One region of the Ancylobacter terrae genome, then DNA from elsewhere that is predicted to be linked to it. Evidence: predicted binding sites of a transcription regulator. Region 1 holds the regulator's gene; each other region holds the start of a gene.
What was found. The regulator PhoB, encoded in region 1, activates phosphate uptake and scavenging genes when phosphate is short. The targets are predictions, from matches to a motif close to TGTCATNNANCTGTCAT.
Positions count from the first base shown of each region.

Region 1 (5,497 bases):
TGGAACGACACGCTGGCGATCAACCTCACCGGCGCCTTCTTCGGCGCCAAGCACCAGATCGCGCAGATGCTGACGAACGGCGGCGGCTCGGTGGTGTTCACCTCCACCTTCGTCGGCTACACGGTCGGCTTTCCCGGCACCGCCGCCTACGCCGCCTCGAAATCCGGCCTGATCGGGCTGACGCAGGTGCTCGCCGCCGAATACGGGCCGCGCGGCGTGCGGGTGAACGCGGTGCTGCCCGGCGCGGTCGATACCGCCATGTTCCGCGAGCGCAGCCCCGATCTCGCCGAGCAGGCCTACCTCGCCGGCCTGCACGCGCTGAAGCGGGTCGGCCAGCCGGAAGAGATCGCCCGAGCCGCGCTCTACCTCGCCTCGGACGAGGCCTCCTTCGTCTCCGGCACCGCGCAGCTGGTGGATGGCGGCCTGTCGATCACCCGGACGTGAGGGGCGCCGCCACCGCGATGGGGGTGGTGCGGGCGACGTGGTGATGATCGGAGTTGCGATAGCGCACCACGGCGCGCGCCTGCGCCAGCAGCGCCGCCTCGTCGACCAATCCATGGTCGGCGAGCAGGGTGGCCGCCGCCTCGAACCAGCTCTGGTAATAAGGCTCGTCCGCGTGGGCATGGATCCGGGTGCTGAGCCGCGCGGCGAAGTCGGCCCACTCGAACAGGCCGCGCTCGTGCAGCATGACCACGATGGCGAAGATCTGCGCTTCCCAGGGGGCCGCGAACGCCTCGGGACGGTCGAGGTCGGGCAGAGGCGCGCGCACGCTCATGGTTCGCCGGCCGCATCCGGCAGGAGGTAGCTGTCCCACAGGTCGATCAGCAGGCTGTCGACCGGCGAGGCATCCTCGCCCCAGAGTTCGCGCATGGTGAAGCGCACGCTGTAGCAATATTCGCGCGTAGTCTCGTCGCCCAGCGCGCGTAGGTCTGGCAATGCGTAGAGTCCGTGCACGCGGTCGATCACGCCCCGCCGCCCGCGGCAGTAGCGCGGCAGGCGGGTGTGGGTGAGCGGGTTGATCTTGCGTGTCAGCACGCGCTGGCCCGGGAGGAAGAGCGGGCGGCGCGCGGCATCCTCCACCCGCGTGGTCGCCCCGATCCTGAGCAGGTCGAGTATCTCGCCCGGGCCGAGCATCAGGCGCCTCCCCCGAGCCGCGCGACGCACGAGCGATACTCGGCCTCGTCGATGATGCCCTTCTGGAGCAGCACGCGGGACACGGCGAACCACCATTGCTCGTAATAGGGTCGCGTCAGGTACTTGACCGGCTCCAGCCGCTCGCGCGACTGGCGAAACTCGTCGTCCGAATACATGGCGCCGATGGTCACCATGAACAGCGCGCACATGCGCCGTTCCCACTCGGTCTTGAAGACCGGCTCGCGCCCGTCATAGCCCTCCGGGACGACGCGGCCGAAGCCGTCGAAGCCGCCGCAATCATGCATCGAGTTCATCGTGCGCCCTCCGGCGGGAGCGCCTCGGTGACGCCGATCATGCTGTCGCGGGTGACGAGCGCGGCCAGCGTCGCCTCGTCCATCCCCTCCGTCCCCGCCGGCCGGCGCGGCAGGACGAGGTAGCGGATCTCGGAATTGCTGTCCCAGACGCGGATCTCGGTGCTGTCCGGCAGGCGTGTGCCGAACTCCTCGAGCACGGAGCGCGGATCGCGGACGACGCGGGTCCGGTACGGCATGCTCTTGTACCAGACCGGCGGCAGGCCGAGCACCGGCCACGGATAGCAGGAGCACAGCGTGCAAACGACGATGTTGTGGACCGTCTCCGTGTTCTCGACCACCACCATGTTCTCGCCCTGGGCGCCGGAATAGCCGAGCTCGGCGATAGCCGGATTGGGGTCGGCGAGCAGTCGGCGCCGATAGTCCGGGTCGCTCCACGCGCGCGCGATAACGCGGGCGCCATTGCGCGGGCCGATCTGGTTCTCATAGAGGTCGACCACGGCATCGAGCGCGGCCGGATCGACAAGGCCCTTCGCCGACAGCAGTTCTTCCAGCGCCTTGACCCGGGCGCTGATCTCGATGTCCGCCATCGCGTTCAGCAGGGTGTCGGCGGAATCCTGATGGTCGTGATGATGGTGGTGGTCGTCGTCGTGATGGCCTGCCATGGCTGCCCGTCGTCGCTGCGCTGCCCAGCATCATTATGCGAGAGCTTATCGCAGCCGTCGACGTCGCGATGCGCGAAACCGCCAGAAATCGCGCACGCCATTTTGTTGGGCAGAAACGCCTCGCCTCAATGCGTGCGGGCGAACATTTCGTTGAAGGAATAGCCCGAGCCCCGCACGGTGCGGATCGGGTCGGGCTGGCGGGCGCGGTTGAGCGCCTTGCGCAGGCGCCCGACATGCACGTCCACCGTGCGCTCGTCGATGTAGACGTCCTGGCCCCAGACGCCGTCGAGCAGTTGCTCGCGCGAGAAGACGCGGCCGGGCGACTGCATCAGGAACTCCAGCAGGCGAAACTCGGTCGGGCCGAGATGCAGCTCGCGGCCGGCGCGGTGCACGCGCTTGGTCTCGCGGTCGAGCTCGATGTCGCCGGCGCGCAGGAGGGTGGCGATGTGGTCGGGCTTGGCCCGGCGCAGCAGCGCCCGCACCCGGGCGACCAGCTCGGGCACCGAGAACGGCTTCACCACATAGTCGTCGGCGCCGGTGGCGAGGCCGCGCACGCGCTCGGATTCCTCGCCCCGCGCGGTGAGCATCAGCACCGGCATGCGCTCGGTCTCGGGGCGCGCGCGCAGGCGCCGGCACAATTCGATGCCGGAGAGGCCGGGGAGCATCCAGTCGAGGATGACGAGATCGGGCACGCTCTCGCGCAGCCGGGTCTCGGCCTCGTCGCCGCGCCCGACGCTCTCCACCGCGTAGCCTTCGGATTCGAGGTTGTAGCGCAGCAGCAGGCTGAGCGGCTCCTCGTCCTCGACGATCAGGATATTGGTCGGCATGGGATGCCCTGCCTTACGCCGGGAACGCCACCGAGGTGATGCTGGTCGTGTCCTGCTTGGGGCGCTCGTCGGCGAGCACCTGGCCGGTCACGAGGTAATGCACCGTCTCGGCGACATTGGTGGCGTGGTCGCCGATCCGCTCGATATTCTTGGCGCAGAACAGCAGATGCGTGCACAGCGAGATGTTGCGCGGGTCTTCCATCATGTAGGTGAGCAGTTCGCGGAACAGCGAGGTGTAGAGGATGTCGACCTCGCCGTCGCGCCGCCAGACCGCGATCGCCGCGTCGCGGTCGCGGGTGGCATAGGCGTCCAGCACCTCTTTCAGCTGCTCCAGCACGATGCCGGACATATGCTCGACGCCGCGCACCAGCTTCTGCGGGTGGAACTCGCCGGTCAGCGCCAGCACGCGCTTGGCGGTGTTCTTGGCGAGATCGCCGATGCGCTCGAGATCATTGGCGATGCGCATGGCCGCCACGATCTCGCGCAGGTCGCCGGCCAGCGGCTGGCGGCGGGCGATGGTGAGCACCGCCTTTTCCTCGATCTCGCGCTGGAGCAGGTCGACCGGGCCGTCGAGGACGATGACCTTCTGGGCGAGATCGGCGTCGCGCTTCACCAGCGCCTGCACCGAATCGGCGACGAGCCGCTCGGCCTGGCCGCCCATCTCGACCACCTTGCGGCTGAGGTCCTTCAGGTCGGTGTCGAAGGAGGAGACGATGTGCTCCGTCATGGCGTGATCCTCTGCCGGCTCAGCCGAAGCGGCCGGTGATGTAGTCGCGGGTGCGCACTTCGCGCGGATTGGTGAAGATGTCCGAGGAGACGCCCACCTCGATCAGCTCGCCCAGATAGAAGAAGGCGGTGAGGTCGGCGCAGCGGGCGGCCTGCTGCATGTTGTGGGTGACGATGACGATGGTGAAGTCCTGCTTCAGCTCGTCGATCAGGTCCTCGATCTTGGAGGTGGAGATCGGGTCGAGCGCCGAGGTCGGCTCGTCGAGCAGGATCACCTCCGGCTTCACCGCGATGGTGCGGGCGATGCACAGGCGCTGCTGCTGGCCGCCGGACATGCCGAGCGCCGAGGTGTGCAGGCGGTCCTTGGTCTCCTCCCAGATCGCCGCCTTGCGCAGGCACCACTCCACGCGCTCGTCCATCTGCGCCTTGGAGAGGCTCTCGTGCAGCTTCACGCCGAAGGCGATGTTGTCGTAGATCGACATCGGGAACGGCGTCGGCTTCTGGAACACCATGCCGATGCGCGAGCGCACCACGGTGGAATCGAGCCCCTTGCCGAGCAGGTCGACGCCGTCGAACAGGATCTTCCCTTCCGCGCGCTGGCCCGGATAGAGCTGGTACATCCGGTTGAAGATGCGCAGCAGCGTGGACTTGCCGCAGCCCGACGGCCCGATCATCGCGGTGACGCGCTTTTCGGGGATGTCGAAGTTGATGTTCTTCAGCGCGTGGTTGTCGCCGTAGTAGAAGTTCAGCTTCTCGACCTTGAGCTTGGGGGCGCCGGGCGTGCCGGTGGCGCGGTTCACCGCGGTGGCGATGTCGATGGCGGTGTCGGGTGCGAAGTTCATGGCCGTCTCACTTCATCTTCGCCAGGACGAGGCGGGAGAGGATGTTGAGGGTCAGCACCCCAACGGTGATCAGCAGGGCGCCGGCCCAGGCCAGCGCCACCCAGTCCTCGAAAGGGCTGGCCGCGTATTGATAGATGGCGATCGGCAGCGAGGCCATCGGCTTGGACATGTCGAGCGACCAGCCATTGTTGCCGAGCGAGGTGAACAGCAGCGGCGCGGTCTCGCCGGCGGCGCGCGCCACCGCCAGCAGCACGCCGGTGACGATGCCGGCGCGGGCGGCGCGCCAGGTGACCAGCGTGACCACCTTCCACTGCGGCGCGCCGAGCGCGAAGGCCGCCTCGCGCAGGCCGATCGGCACCAGGTTCAGCATGTCCTCGGTGGTGCGCACCACCACGGGGATGACGAGGATGGCGAGCGCGATGGCCCCGGCCCAGCCGGAGAAGCCGCCGAGCGGCACCACCAGCAGGGTGTAGACGAACAGGCCGATCAGGATCGAGGGCGCCGAGAGCAGCACGTCGTTCACGAAGCGTGCGCAGGCGCCGAGCTTGGTCAGCTTGCCGTTCTCGGCGAGGAAGGTGCCGCACATCAGGCCGATCGGGGTGCCGATGATCAGCGCGACGGCGATCTGGATCAGCGAGCCGACGATGGCGTTGAGCAGGCCGCCATTCTGGCCGGGAGGGGCGGTGATGTTGGTGAACACCTGCGGGCCGAGCGCGGGCAGGCCGCGCTCGATCAGCGTCCACAGGATCCAGGCGAGCAGCAGCAGCGACAGGCCGGCGAAAGCGGTGGAGATCGCCTTCACGGCATAGTCGGTGGCGCGGCGGCGGGCGAGCGAAGCCATGGGTGCGCCTCTCTCAGTTCTTCAGCTTGGAGCGGACGAGATAGCGCGAGAGCGCCAGCACGATGAACGAGATCACGAACAGCACGAAGCCGAGTTGCAGCAGCGCGTGCAGCTTGAGCGAGCCTATCGAGGCCTCGGGGAACTCGTTGGC
Region 1 covers NZ_JBJGXH010000004.1:155,539-161,035, forward strand. The annotation lists gene ACEUEL_RS19225 (SDR family oxidoreductase) at 1-444, shown strand, start outside; gene ACEUEL_RS19230 (nitrile hydratase accessory protein) at 431-769, opposite strand; gene ACEUEL_RS19235 (SH3-like domain-containing protein) at 772-1,134, opposite strand; gene ACEUEL_RS19240 (hypothetical protein) at 1,134-1,448, opposite strand; gene nthA (nitrile hydratase subunit alpha) at 1,445-2,110, opposite strand; gene phoB (phosphate regulon transcriptional regulator PhoB) at 2,236-2,937, opposite strand; gene phoU (phosphate signaling complex protein PhoU) at 2,951-3,664, opposite strand; gene pstB (phosphate ABC transporter ATP-binding protein PstB) at 3,684-4,505, opposite strand; gene pstA (phosphate ABC transporter permease PstA) at 4,513-5,346, opposite strand; gene pstC (phosphate ABC transporter permease subunit PstC) at 5,360-5,497, opposite strand, start outside.

Region 2 (5,497 bases), on a different contig from region 1:
ACTTGCGGGCCGGTCGCGCCTTGCCCATATTTCGCGTAACGTCCGCATGTACGCGAGATTAGGCTCGGCGTGCCGGCGGAACGCTTCGAGAGGGTTTCATCACGATGTCCAATTATGATCGCAACGTCTCGGCGCGGATCGGCGCGACGGCGACGCGCACGGAAGCTGCGGTCGATCAGGGCCTCCGCAGCTATATGCTCCGCGTCTACAACTATATGACGCTGGGCCTTGCCATCACCGGCGCGGCCGCGCTCGGCATCTACATGCTGTCCGTGACCACCGATCCCAGCCAGGCCGTGGGCCAGGTCGCCGGCGGCATCATGCTGACGCAGTTCGGCGCGACGCTGTTCACCAGCCCGCTGAAGTGGGTGGTGATGTTCGCCCCGCTGGCCGCGGTTTTCTTCCTCAGCTTCCGCGTGGAGCGCATGAGCGTCTCCGCGGCGCAGGGCGTGTTCTGGCTCTATGCGGCGCTGGTCGGCGTCTCGCTGTCGACGATCTTCCTCGTCTACACGCATGACAGCATCGTGCGGGTGTTCTTCATCACCGCCGCCTCCTTCGGCGCGCTGAGCCTGTTCGGCTACACCACCCAGCGCGACCTGTCGGGCATGGGCTCGTTCCTGATCATGGGCCTGTTCGGCATCATCATCGCGAGCCTGGTGAACATCTTCCTCGGCTCGACGATGCTGCAGTTCGTCATCTCCGTGGTCGGCGTGCTGGTGTTCGCGGGCCTCACCGCCTACGACACCCAGCGCATCAAGGAGATGTACTTCGCCGGCGACGACGACGTGGTGGCCGGCCGCAAGGCGATCATGGGCGCGCTCGCGCTCTACCTGGACTTCATCAACCTTTTCATGATGCTGCTCCAGCTGTTCGGCAACCGCAACAACAGCTGATCGCCATCACGGCGGATCGACGATCGAGGCCCCGGCATCCGCCGGGGCCTTTTTCGTGGGCGCCTTGAAGGCTCGACGGGAGGCCCTTCGCGCGACGTCGACTGCGGCGTGGCGGTTGAACCGGCCGGCGCTGCGGGTGTAGGCACCTCCCAGCGCCCTCCCGGATCCCTCGCCGCCCGCCATGCCCGCTTCCGCTTCCTCGTTCCCACCGGTGCCGGCCGACGCCAGCGTCGCCCTGCGCCCCGCCCGAGCCGACGACATCCCGGCCATCACGGCGATCTACGCCCATGCCGTGCGCTTCGGAACCGCCTCGTTCGAGATCGATCCGCCGGACGAGGTCGAAATGGTCCGTCGGATGGGCGCGCTTATCGCGGGCGGCTATCCCTATATCGCCGCCGAGGCGGCCGGCCGGCTCATCGGCTATGCCTATGCCGGCCCCTACCGTGCCCGGCCGGCCTATCGCACCACGGTGGAGAATTCGGTCTATGTGCAGCCCGGCCTCACCGGCCGCGGCATCGGCCGCCGCCTGCTGGAGCGCCTCGTCGCGGAAGCGGCCGAAGCGGGCTTCCGGCAGATGATCGCGGTGATCGGCGACAGCGCCAACGCCGCCTCGATCGGGCTGCACGCCGCGGCGGGCTTCCACCCCGTCGGCACGCTCGAATCGGTCGGCTTCAAGGCCGGCCGCTGGCTCGACACGGTGCTGATGCAGCGCCCGCTCGGCCCGGCCGACACCACGCCGCCCTGACCGGCGTCAGTTCACCGCCCGCAGCGGCTTGTCCAGGACGGCGATGACGCGGGCGAGGTCGTGGCCGCGCTTGAGGATCAGCCCGGTCTGGGACACGACGCTGTAGGCGCCCTGCCGCCGGGCGAGAGCCGGATCCTTCTCGATCCGGTAGATCGGGTATTCGGTGGAGCGCCGGAAGATGGAGAAGACAGCCCGGTCCTTCAGGAAATCGATGGCGTAGTCGCGCCATTCGCCGATCGCCACCATGCGCCCGTAGAGATCGAGGATGCGGTCGAGCTCGCGCCGGTCGAATGTCACGCAGACGGGGCGCTCGGCGAGCGCGCTCCCGCCGGCGGGAAACCTTATAGGGTCGATATCCGCCACACGGCCCTCCCCGGCTTGGCCGGCCGGCCGCGCGTCGCGTTCCGGGCGCCCGTCATAACGCCGACATGATCGCGCCGGTCGGCCACGGGGGCAAGCCTTGTCGGCCCACAATCCGACCGCCGACGGGGAATCACGGCCTCGTCATCCGAAATCATGAAGTCGCCCGATTTCAGCCCTTGCAACGCCCCCGCCAGCGACCATCTTCACATCATAAGCAACGGGCCGGCAGGCGAAAGCGCCCCGGTTTCCCAGCCCCCCAGCCCCCCCGTGGCGTGGTGCGTGCCGGCCGGTTGCCACGTAGGTTCAATCCCCCGATTGACCTTTCAGGGCCGGCTCTCAGCCGGCCCTGTTTTTTTGCGCTCGGAAGAATGCGGGCAGCGCCGGCGCAAGGCGCGCCGGCAACTCAAGGCATGGGGAGTGTCAGGGCGCGGGGCGGGTCAGGGCGTGGGGCTTGCCGGCGCCGGCGGGAATTTTGCGGTCTCTTCCTTGGGCAGCGCCATCACGCCGGCACCGACGATAGCCCCCGGCGTGCCGGGCGTCCCGCGCTGCACCAGCACCGCGACGGCGTCGATGCCGTCCGCCATGAAGGCGGCCACCGGCGTCTCGAACTGAGCCGCGGCCCCATTCCAGTCGCCGAGCTTGACCCAGCGCCGCACCACATTGTGGTAGGTGACCTGCTTGCCCTCGTTCTCGCCGCGCCCGATCGCCACGGTGACGCTGGAGGCGAGCGGGCAGAGCCACACCTCGCCGCTCGCGCTTCCCGCCCCGACGCCGACCGCGAGCTTGCCCTCGGTGACCGCAAGCGCGACCGGAACGCTCGGCGGAACCGCCGACTGCACGGCCGTCTCGACCGCCGGACCGTCGCTGCCCACCGCCATCGCGACGCCGTTCACCACCACCTGGGGAGTAAACATCCGCCCGTCGCCACGCAGTCGCGCATAGGCCTTCTGGCGCATCGAATGGCCGTGCTTGGCCAGCGTGTCCTTCCAGCCCAGATAGTCCCAGTAATCGACGGCGAGGGTGAGCGCGATCACGTCCGGCCGTTTCGCCGTCATGTCGCTGATCAGCTTGTCGGCCGGCGGGCAGGACGAGCAGCCCTGGCTGGTGAAGAGCTCGACAACGGCTTTCGGGGCGGTCGTGGACGTCGTATCCGGGGACTGCGCCTGCGCGCCGCCCGCGAGGACCAGCGTGGCCATCATGCCGAACCCGGTCAGCGCACATGCCCGCGCGCCGACGATGCGCCCTATCGATCCTGCCATGTCCGAACGCGGCGTCCTTCTGCGCAACCGGGGAAAACCAGCCTACGCAATAGGGCGGCGCCGGCCGCGGCACCAGTCACATTCGGGTGTCGCACGCCGGCGTGAGCGGGCCCGGCGGCATGGCCGCCGGGCACTGAGCGATCAGGCCGCGAGATTGCGCAGCACATACTGGAGAATGCCGCCATTGCGGAAGTAATCCAGCTCGTCCAGCGTATCGATGCGGCAGGTCAGCGGCACGTTCTTCACCGTGCCGTCGGCGAAGGCGATCTCGGCGACCAGCGTCTGGCGCGGCTTGAGGTCGCCCTCGATGCCCTTGATGGTCACCACCTCGTCGCCCTTGATGCCGAGCGACTGCCAGCTGTCGTCGTTCTGGAACACCAGCGGCACGATGCCCATGCCGACGAGGTTCGAGCGGTGGATGCGCTCGAAGCTCTGGGCGATGACGGCGCGGATGCCGAGCAGCTTGGTGCCCTTGGCCGCCCAGTCGCGCGAGGAGCCGGTGCCGTATTCCTTGCCGGCGAAGACGACTGTCGGCACGCCCTCGCTCTTGTAGAGCATGGCGGCGTCGTAGATCGGCATCTCCGTGCCGTCCGGCCAATGCTTGGTGAAGCCGCCTTCCTTGCCGCCCAGCATCTGGTTCTTTATGCGGATGTTGGCGAAGGTGCCGCGCATCATCACCTGGTGGTTGCCGCGCCGCGTGCCGTACTGGTTGAAGTCGGCGGGCCGCACCTGATGGTCGCGCAGATAGTGGCCGGCCGGGCTCGCTTCCTTGATCGAGCCGGCGGGCGAGATGTGGTCGGTGGTGATGGAATCCAGGAACAGGCCCATCACCCGGGCACTGATGATGTCCGTCACCGGCTCCGGCTTCATCTCCATGCCCTCGAAATAGGGCGGGTTCTGAACATAGGTGGAGCGGTCGTCCCAGGCGTAGGTCTCGCCCTTCGGCACGGCGATCTTCTGCCAGTTCTCGTCGCCCTTGAAGACGTCGGCGTACTTCTCCTGGAACATCTTCTTGGTGACGTTCTCACGGATGAAGGTCGCGATCTCCTGGTTCGACGGCCAGATGTCCCGGAGATAGACCGGCTTGCCGTCCGAACCCGTGCCGAGCGGCTCGGTGGTGAGGTCGATCTGCAGCGAGCCGGCCAGCGCATAGGCGACGACGAGCGGCGGCGAGGCGAGGTAGTTCGCCTTCACGTCCGGGTTCACGCGGCCCTCGAAATTGCGGTTGCCGGAGATCACGGCGCCCGCGACGAGGTCGTTCTTGTTGATGGCTTCCGAGATCGGCTCGGGCAGCGGCCCGGAATTGCCGATGCAGGTGGTGCAGCCGAAGCCGACCAGGTTGAAGCCGACGGCGTCGAGGTCCTTCTGCAGGCCCGCGGCGTTCAGATAGCCCTCGACCACCTGGCTGCCGGGCGCGAGCGAGGTCTTCACCCAGGGCTTCGACTTCAGGCCCTTGGCCACCGCGTTGCGCGCGAGCAGGCCCGCGGCGATCAGCACGGAGGGGTTCGAGGTGTTTGTGCAGGAGGTGATGGCGGCGATGGTCACGTCGCCATGGCCGAGCGTGTAGTCGGTGCCTTCCACCGGCACCCGCTTGGCGGCTTCGCCCGCCTTCTTGAACTCGCCTTCCAGCGCCGCGAGGAAGCCGGCCTTGGTGCCGGAGAGCAGCACGCGGTCCTGCGGGCGCTTGGGGCCGGCGAGCGAGGGCAGCACCGAGGAGATGTCGAGTTCGAGCACGTCGGTGAACACCGGGTCCGCGGTGCCGGCGTGGCGCCACATGCCCTGCGCCTTCGAATAGGCCTCGACCAGCGCGATCCGCTCGGGCTTCCGGGCGGTCTCGTCGAGATAGGCGATGGTCTCGCTGTCGACCGGGAAGAAGCCGCAGGTCGCGCCGTATTCCGGCGCCATGTTGCCGATGGTGGCGCGATCGGCGAGCGAGAGGTGGTCGAGGCCGGGGCCGAAGAACTCGACGAACTTGCCGACCACGCCCTTCTTGCGCAGCATCTGCGTCACCGTCAGCACGAGGTCGGTGGCGGTGATGCCCTCGTTGAGACGGCCGGTCAGCTTGAAGCCGATCACTTCGGGGATGAGCATGGAGACCGGCTGGCCGAGCATGGCCGCCTCCGCCTCGATGCCGCCGACGCCCCAGCCGAGCACGCCGAGGCCGTTCACCATGGTGGTGTGGCTGTCGGTGCCGACGCAGGTGTCGGGATAGGCGACGGTGGTGCCGTCCTCATCCT
Region 2 covers NZ_JBJGXH010000002.1:211,825-217,321, forward strand. The annotation lists gene ACEUEL_RS15265 (Bax inhibitor-1/YccA family protein) at 105-893, shown strand; gene ACEUEL_RS15270 (GNAT family N-acetyltransferase) at 1,075-1,638, shown strand; gene ACEUEL_RS15275 (DUF2794 domain-containing protein) at 1,645-2,001, opposite strand; gene ACEUEL_RS15280 (DUF1223 domain-containing protein) at 2,439-3,260, opposite strand; gene acnA (aconitate hydratase AcnA) at 3,402-5,497, opposite strand, start outside.
Region 2: ACEUEL_RS15275 (DUF2794 domain-containing protein) is a predicted target of PhoB. The motif match lies at 2,052-2,068, and genes of this name have one in related genera.

Region 3 (5,497 bases), on a different contig from region 1:
GGCTTGTGGATGCCGGAGATGATGCCGAGCGCGGACAGCTGCGCCTCGCGCTTGCCGGAGAGCACCTCCACCTCGGCGCGGCAGATGCGGCTGCACTCGGCGATGAAGGCGGGTCCGTTGGAGGCGTCGCGCGCGGCGGCGGTGGCGAGCACGTGGAGGTCGCCCACCTGCATCTGGTCGCACAGCACGCGGAAGCGGCGCAGCGCCGCGTGCGTCTTCTCCACCGCGTCCAGCGCGAGGCGGCCGGTCGAGGCGATCTCGCTGCCGAGCCCGCACAGCGCCTTTTCGTTGAAAATGGGCGTCGGGGCGCGGGAGAGATGCTCGTAGACGACGAGACGCACCGAGTTCGAGCCGATGTCGATCACGCCCACGGGCGCGCCGGCGAGCAGGCGGCCGGGCGCCTCGCGGTTCACCTCCACGAGCGGCTCACTTGCCACGGCGGCGGACGAGGCTGCGCGGCGAGGATTCCTTGAGCGATTTCCCACGTCCCGACAGGCTCGGATTGGTCATGAAATAATTCTGGGCGTTGAACGATTCCTCGCCCGGCGCCGGCACTATGCGTTCGGAGGTGCCGTCGGGCAACAGCCGCCAGCTCTGCTCGTTGTCCTCGAAATTGGCCATCATGATCTGGTCGAGGATCTGCATGTGCACCGTCGGGTTGGTGATGGGGCAGAGCGCCTCGACGCGGCGGTCGAGGTTGCGCGGCATCAGGTCGGCGGAGGAGATGTAGAGCGCGGCCTTGGGGCTCGGCAGCGGGTTGCCGTTGCCGAAGACGTAGATACGTCCGTGCTCGAGGAAGCGCCCGACGATCGACTTGGCGCGGATGTTCTCCGACAGCCCCGGCACGCCGGGGCGCAGGCAGCAGATGCCGCGCACCACGATCTCGGTCTGCACCCCCGCCGCGCTGGCGCGGTAGAGCGCGTCGATGATGGCGGGGTCGACCAGCGAATTCATCTTCAGCCAGATCGTGCCGGGCCGCCCGGCCTTGGCGAAGGCGATCTCGGCGTCGATGTGGTCGAGGATGCGCTTCTTCAGCGTGAGCGGGGAGACCGCCATCGCCTCCAGCTCGGCCGGCTCGGCATAGCCGGTGATGAAGTTGAAGATGCGCGCCACGTCGCGGCCGATCACCGGGTCGGCGGTGAAGTAGGACAGGTCGGTGTAGATGCGCGCGGTGATCGGGTGATAATTGCCGGTGCCGACATGGCAGTAGCTCGCCAGCGTGCCGCCTTCGCGGCGCACCACCAGCGAGAGCTTGGCGTGGGTCTTCAGCTCGAGGAAGCCGAACACCACCTGCACGCCGGCCCGCTCCAGATCGCGCGCCCAGCGGATATTGGCCTCCTCGTCGAAACGCGCCTTCAGTTCGACCAGCGCGGTGACCGACTTGCCGGCCTCGGCGGCTTCCGCCAGCGCCTTGACGATCGGCGAGTCGGAGGAGGTGCGGTAAAGCGTCTGCTTGATGGCGACGACGTTCGGATCGCGCGCGGCCTGGCGCAGGAACTGCACCACCACATCGAAGCTCTCATAGGGGTGGTGGACGACGAGGTCCTTCTCGCGGATGGCGGCGAAGCAGTCGCCGGCATGGTCGCGGATGCGCTCGGGAAAGCGCGGATTGTAGGGCTTGAACTTGAGGTCCGGCCGCTCCAGCGAGACCAGCTGGCTGAATTCGTTGAGCGCCAGCACGCCGTCGACCAGGAAGATCTCGTCACCCGCCACGTTGAGCTCGCGCGCCACGAAGCTGCGCAGTTCCTCCGGCATGGAGACGTCCACCTCGAGCCGGATCACCGAGCCGCGGCGCCGCCGCTTGAGCGCGGATTCGAACTGGCGCACGAGGTCTTCGGCCTCTTCCTCGATTTCGAGGTCGCTGTCGCGCACGACGCGGAAGCCGCCGACGCCCTTCACCTGGTAGCCCGGGAACAGCCGGCCGATGTAAAGGCCGATCATCTGCTCCAGCGTGATGAAGCGCGCCGCGCCCGAGGAGCCGTCCGGCAGGCGGATGAAGCGGTCGATCTTGGCCGGCACGCGGATCAGCGCGTTCATCTGCCGCCCGTCGACGATTCGCGCGAGCTGCAGGCCGAGCGAGAAGCCGAGATTGGGGATGAAGGGGAACGGGTGCGCCGGGTCGATGGCGAGCGGGGTGAGCACCGGGAAGACATGGGTCAGGAAGAAGTCGTCGAGCATCGCCCGGTCGCTCTTCTTCACATCCGCCCCGTCCACCAGCACGATGCCGTTCTGGGCGAGGGTCACGCGCAGCTCGCGCCAGCGCGCCTGCTGGTCGCTGGCCAGCTTGGCGACTTCATCGGAGATCAGCGGCAATTGCTCGGCCGAGGACAGCCCGTCCGGGCTGCGCGCCTCGAAGCCCTCGCGCACATGCTCCTTCAGGCCGGCGACGCGGACCATGAAGAATTCGTCGAGATTGTTCGCGGAGATCGAGAGGAAGCGCAGCTGTTCGAGCAGCGGGTGATTGGTGTTGGCCGCCTCCTCCATCACCCGGCGGTTGAAGTGCAGCCAGGACAGCTCGCGGTTGATGAAACGCTGCGGGCTCGCCATGAGGCCGGACGCGCCCGCCTCCGCCTCGCGCAGCAGTTCCGCCACCGATTCCTTGCCGTTCTCGCTCACCCTCGCCCCTCCCGTTGCGGCGCGGACCTTCGCCGCGCTTCATGACAGCTCGATGACGCCGCCGTCACCGGCATTTTATACGTGATCGCGGGCCGTTGCGCCCGTCCCCGGCGGCGCGGGCCGCGCACGGGCCAATTCCCTCAGTCCGGCTCGGTTCCCGGCGCCTCGTCCTCGTCGTCGCCTTCGCGGGCGCGCAGCAGTTCCGCGGCGAGCGCCCGCGTCACCGGCCGCCCGCGCGCCAGCGCCTCGCGGTCGAGGGCGGCGACGAGATCGGCGAGCGCGGCCACCGACCGCTCGACCCGCGCCAGCAGGAAGGTGACCAGCCCTTCGTCGGGCGCGATCTGGCGGTCGGCGAAGAGCTTGAGCGCGATGGCGCCGAGCAGCGCCTCTCCGGGCGGATCGAGCGTCACCGCCGGCATGGCCCGCAGGCGCGAGGCCAGGTCCGCCGTCGCCACCGCTTCCGCCAGGCGGGCGGGCGGCAGGCGGCTGGTCACCAGCACGCGGGCGTCCTGCTCCTTGGCGAGGTTGAGGAGATGGAACAACGCCACCTCGTCGGCCGGCCGGAGCGGGGCCGCCGCGTCGAGGTCCTCCAGCGCCAGCGCGCCGCCCGCCAGCATGTCCGGCACGCCGCCCTCGGCGAGGAGGTCGCGCGCCGGGGCGATGTCGGCGCCGGTCTGGTCGGCGAAGATGCCGGCGAGATGGCTCTTGCCGGTCCCCGCCGGCCCCACCAGCGCGACCACGGGCGCGGGCCAGTCCGGAAAGGCGTCGATCAGCGCCAGCGCCGCCCGGTTCGCCGGTCCCTCGAGGAAATCGGCGCGGCCCCGGCTCTCGACATGGGGAAGGTCGAGCGTGAGCTGACGCGGCCCGCGCTCAGGAATTCCGCGGGGCGCCCGGCCCCGGATGCTGTCCACCGCCATGCCCGCTCCTCTCAGGGGCGCGTCTTGACGCCGGCCTCGTCCTCGTCCTCGCCGGTATAGAGCGGACTGGCGAGATACTGGTCGAGCATGAAGCGCACCAGCACCCCGCCCGCCGCCGCCAGCGGCACGGCGATCAGGAGGCCGAGGAAGCCGAGCAGATAGCCGAAGGCGAGCAGCGCGAACATCAGCCACACCGGGTGCAGGCCGACGCTGTCGCCGACCAGTTTCGGCGAGAGGATGTAGCCCTCCACGAACTGGCCGAACATGAAGATGGCGACGATCAGCGCGATCTGCCCCCAGTCCGGGAAGAACTGCACGAGCGCGACGCCGGTCGCCAGCACCAGCCCGGTCAGCGAGCCGACATAGGGGATGAAGGTGATGGCGCCCGAGACGACGCCGATCACGAAGCCGAAGTTCAGCCCCGCCAGCGTCAGCGAGATCGCATAGAACGAGCCGAGGATGATGCACACCGCCGCCTGCCCGCGCAGGAAGCCGGCAATGGCGCGGTCCATCTTGCGAGCGATCCCGCGGACGGTCTCGCGGTGCTTCAGCGGCACCCAGGAATCGACCTTCACCACCATGCGGTTCCAGTCGTTCAGCATGTAGAACGCCACGACGGGGGTGATGACCAGCAGCGAGAACAGCGAGATCAGCGCCTGCCCGCCGGTCCAGATCGACTGCAGCAGGCTCAGCAGATAGGTGGCGCCCTGGCTGGCGAGCTGGCCGAGCGAGGCGCGGATGTTGGGCATGCGGTCGCCGACGATGTCGCGCAGCCATTCCGCCTTCTCGCCGGTGGCGAGGTTCTGCAGCTTGACGATGTAGTCCGGCAGCCGCTCGATGAAGGCGGCGAGCTGGCTGCCGACGATGGGGATCACCAGCAGCAGCGCCAGGATGATCACCAGCAGCGCGCAGCCGATGATGACGAGGCTCGCCAGCATGCGCGAGATGCCGCGCCCCTCCATCCAGTTGGCGATGGGGTTGAGGAAATAGGCGAGCGCGAGCCCTGCCACGAACGGCAGCAGCACGCCGCTGAACAGCCACGCCGCGACGAGAAACGCGACCAGCACGGCCAGCCAGAAGAAAACCTGTCTGTGCAGGGGGATATCCTCGCCTGATTTGCGCGCCGAGCATGTTCCCGGGCGGGAGGCGGGTCAAGCGGGGGCTGGTCGATGATCGGCGCGCGGGAGGGCACGGCCGGCGCGCAGGGTGATCGGCCGTCAGGCCGCGACGGCGTGAGTGGCGAGATAGGCCGTGACGAGCCGCGTGAGCTGGCCCGGGAGATGGGCCTCGAAGCCCGGCACCGCCTGCCCGTCGAGCAACAGGCGCACCGGACCGGCAATGGCCCCCATCACCATCAGCGCCGTGACGGCGGGATTCTCGAACCGCGCGTCGGAGGCGCTGGCCAGCAGCGCCGTCACCGCCGCCGCCATGCGCGCCTGCATGCGGGTGACCAGCGCCACGCCGCCCCGCTCGCCGGCCACCGCGTAGAGCGCCCGGGATTCGGCGGGCGCGCGGAACTTGGCCGCCACGAAGGCGTCGACCAGCGCCGCGGCCATCTGCGCCACCGGTCGTCCCGGTTTTCACCGCACGCCCGCTCGACGGCCGCGGCGACAGCATCGAGATGGCGCTCCAGCACGGCGGCGAGCATGGCGTCACGGTTCGGGTAGTACTGGTAGAGGCTGCCGACCGACATGCCGGCGCGCTCGGCGATCCGGGTCGTCGTGCAGCGGGCGAGCCCCTCCCGCGTCAAAACCTGAATCACCGCGCCTTGCAGCGCGTCGATGGTGGCGAGCGAGCGCGCCTGAACCGGGGATTTGCGGGGCTTCAGGGCGGCGTCGGCCGTATCCATGGAATGCGAATTCCGAACGTGAAGGATCCTTCATATGCTCCTGCCCGTTCAGACAGGGCAAGCAACGGAGAGGATCCGCCGATGAGCAGCATCGACAAGGCCGGCACCTTCGCGC
Region 3 covers NZ_JBJGXH010000001.1:1,962,426-1,967,922, forward strand. The annotation lists gene ppx (exopolyphosphatase) at 1-419, opposite strand, end outside; gene ACEUEL_RS09335 (RNA degradosome polyphosphate kinase) at 427-2,547, opposite strand; gene ACEUEL_RS09340 (P-loop NTPase family protein) at 2,757-3,533, opposite strand; gene ACEUEL_RS09345 (AI-2E family transporter) at 3,545-4,600, opposite strand; gene ACEUEL_RS09350 (hypothetical protein) at 4,751-5,089, opposite strand; partial or broken gene ACEUEL_RS09355 (TetR/AcrR family transcriptional regulator) at 5,224-5,382, opposite strand; gene ACEUEL_RS09360 (aldo/keto reductase family oxidoreductase) at 5,464-5,497, shown strand, end outside.
Region 3: ACEUEL_RS09335 (RNA degradosome polyphosphate kinase) is a predicted target of PhoB. The motif match lies at 2,658-2,674, and genes of this name have one in related genera.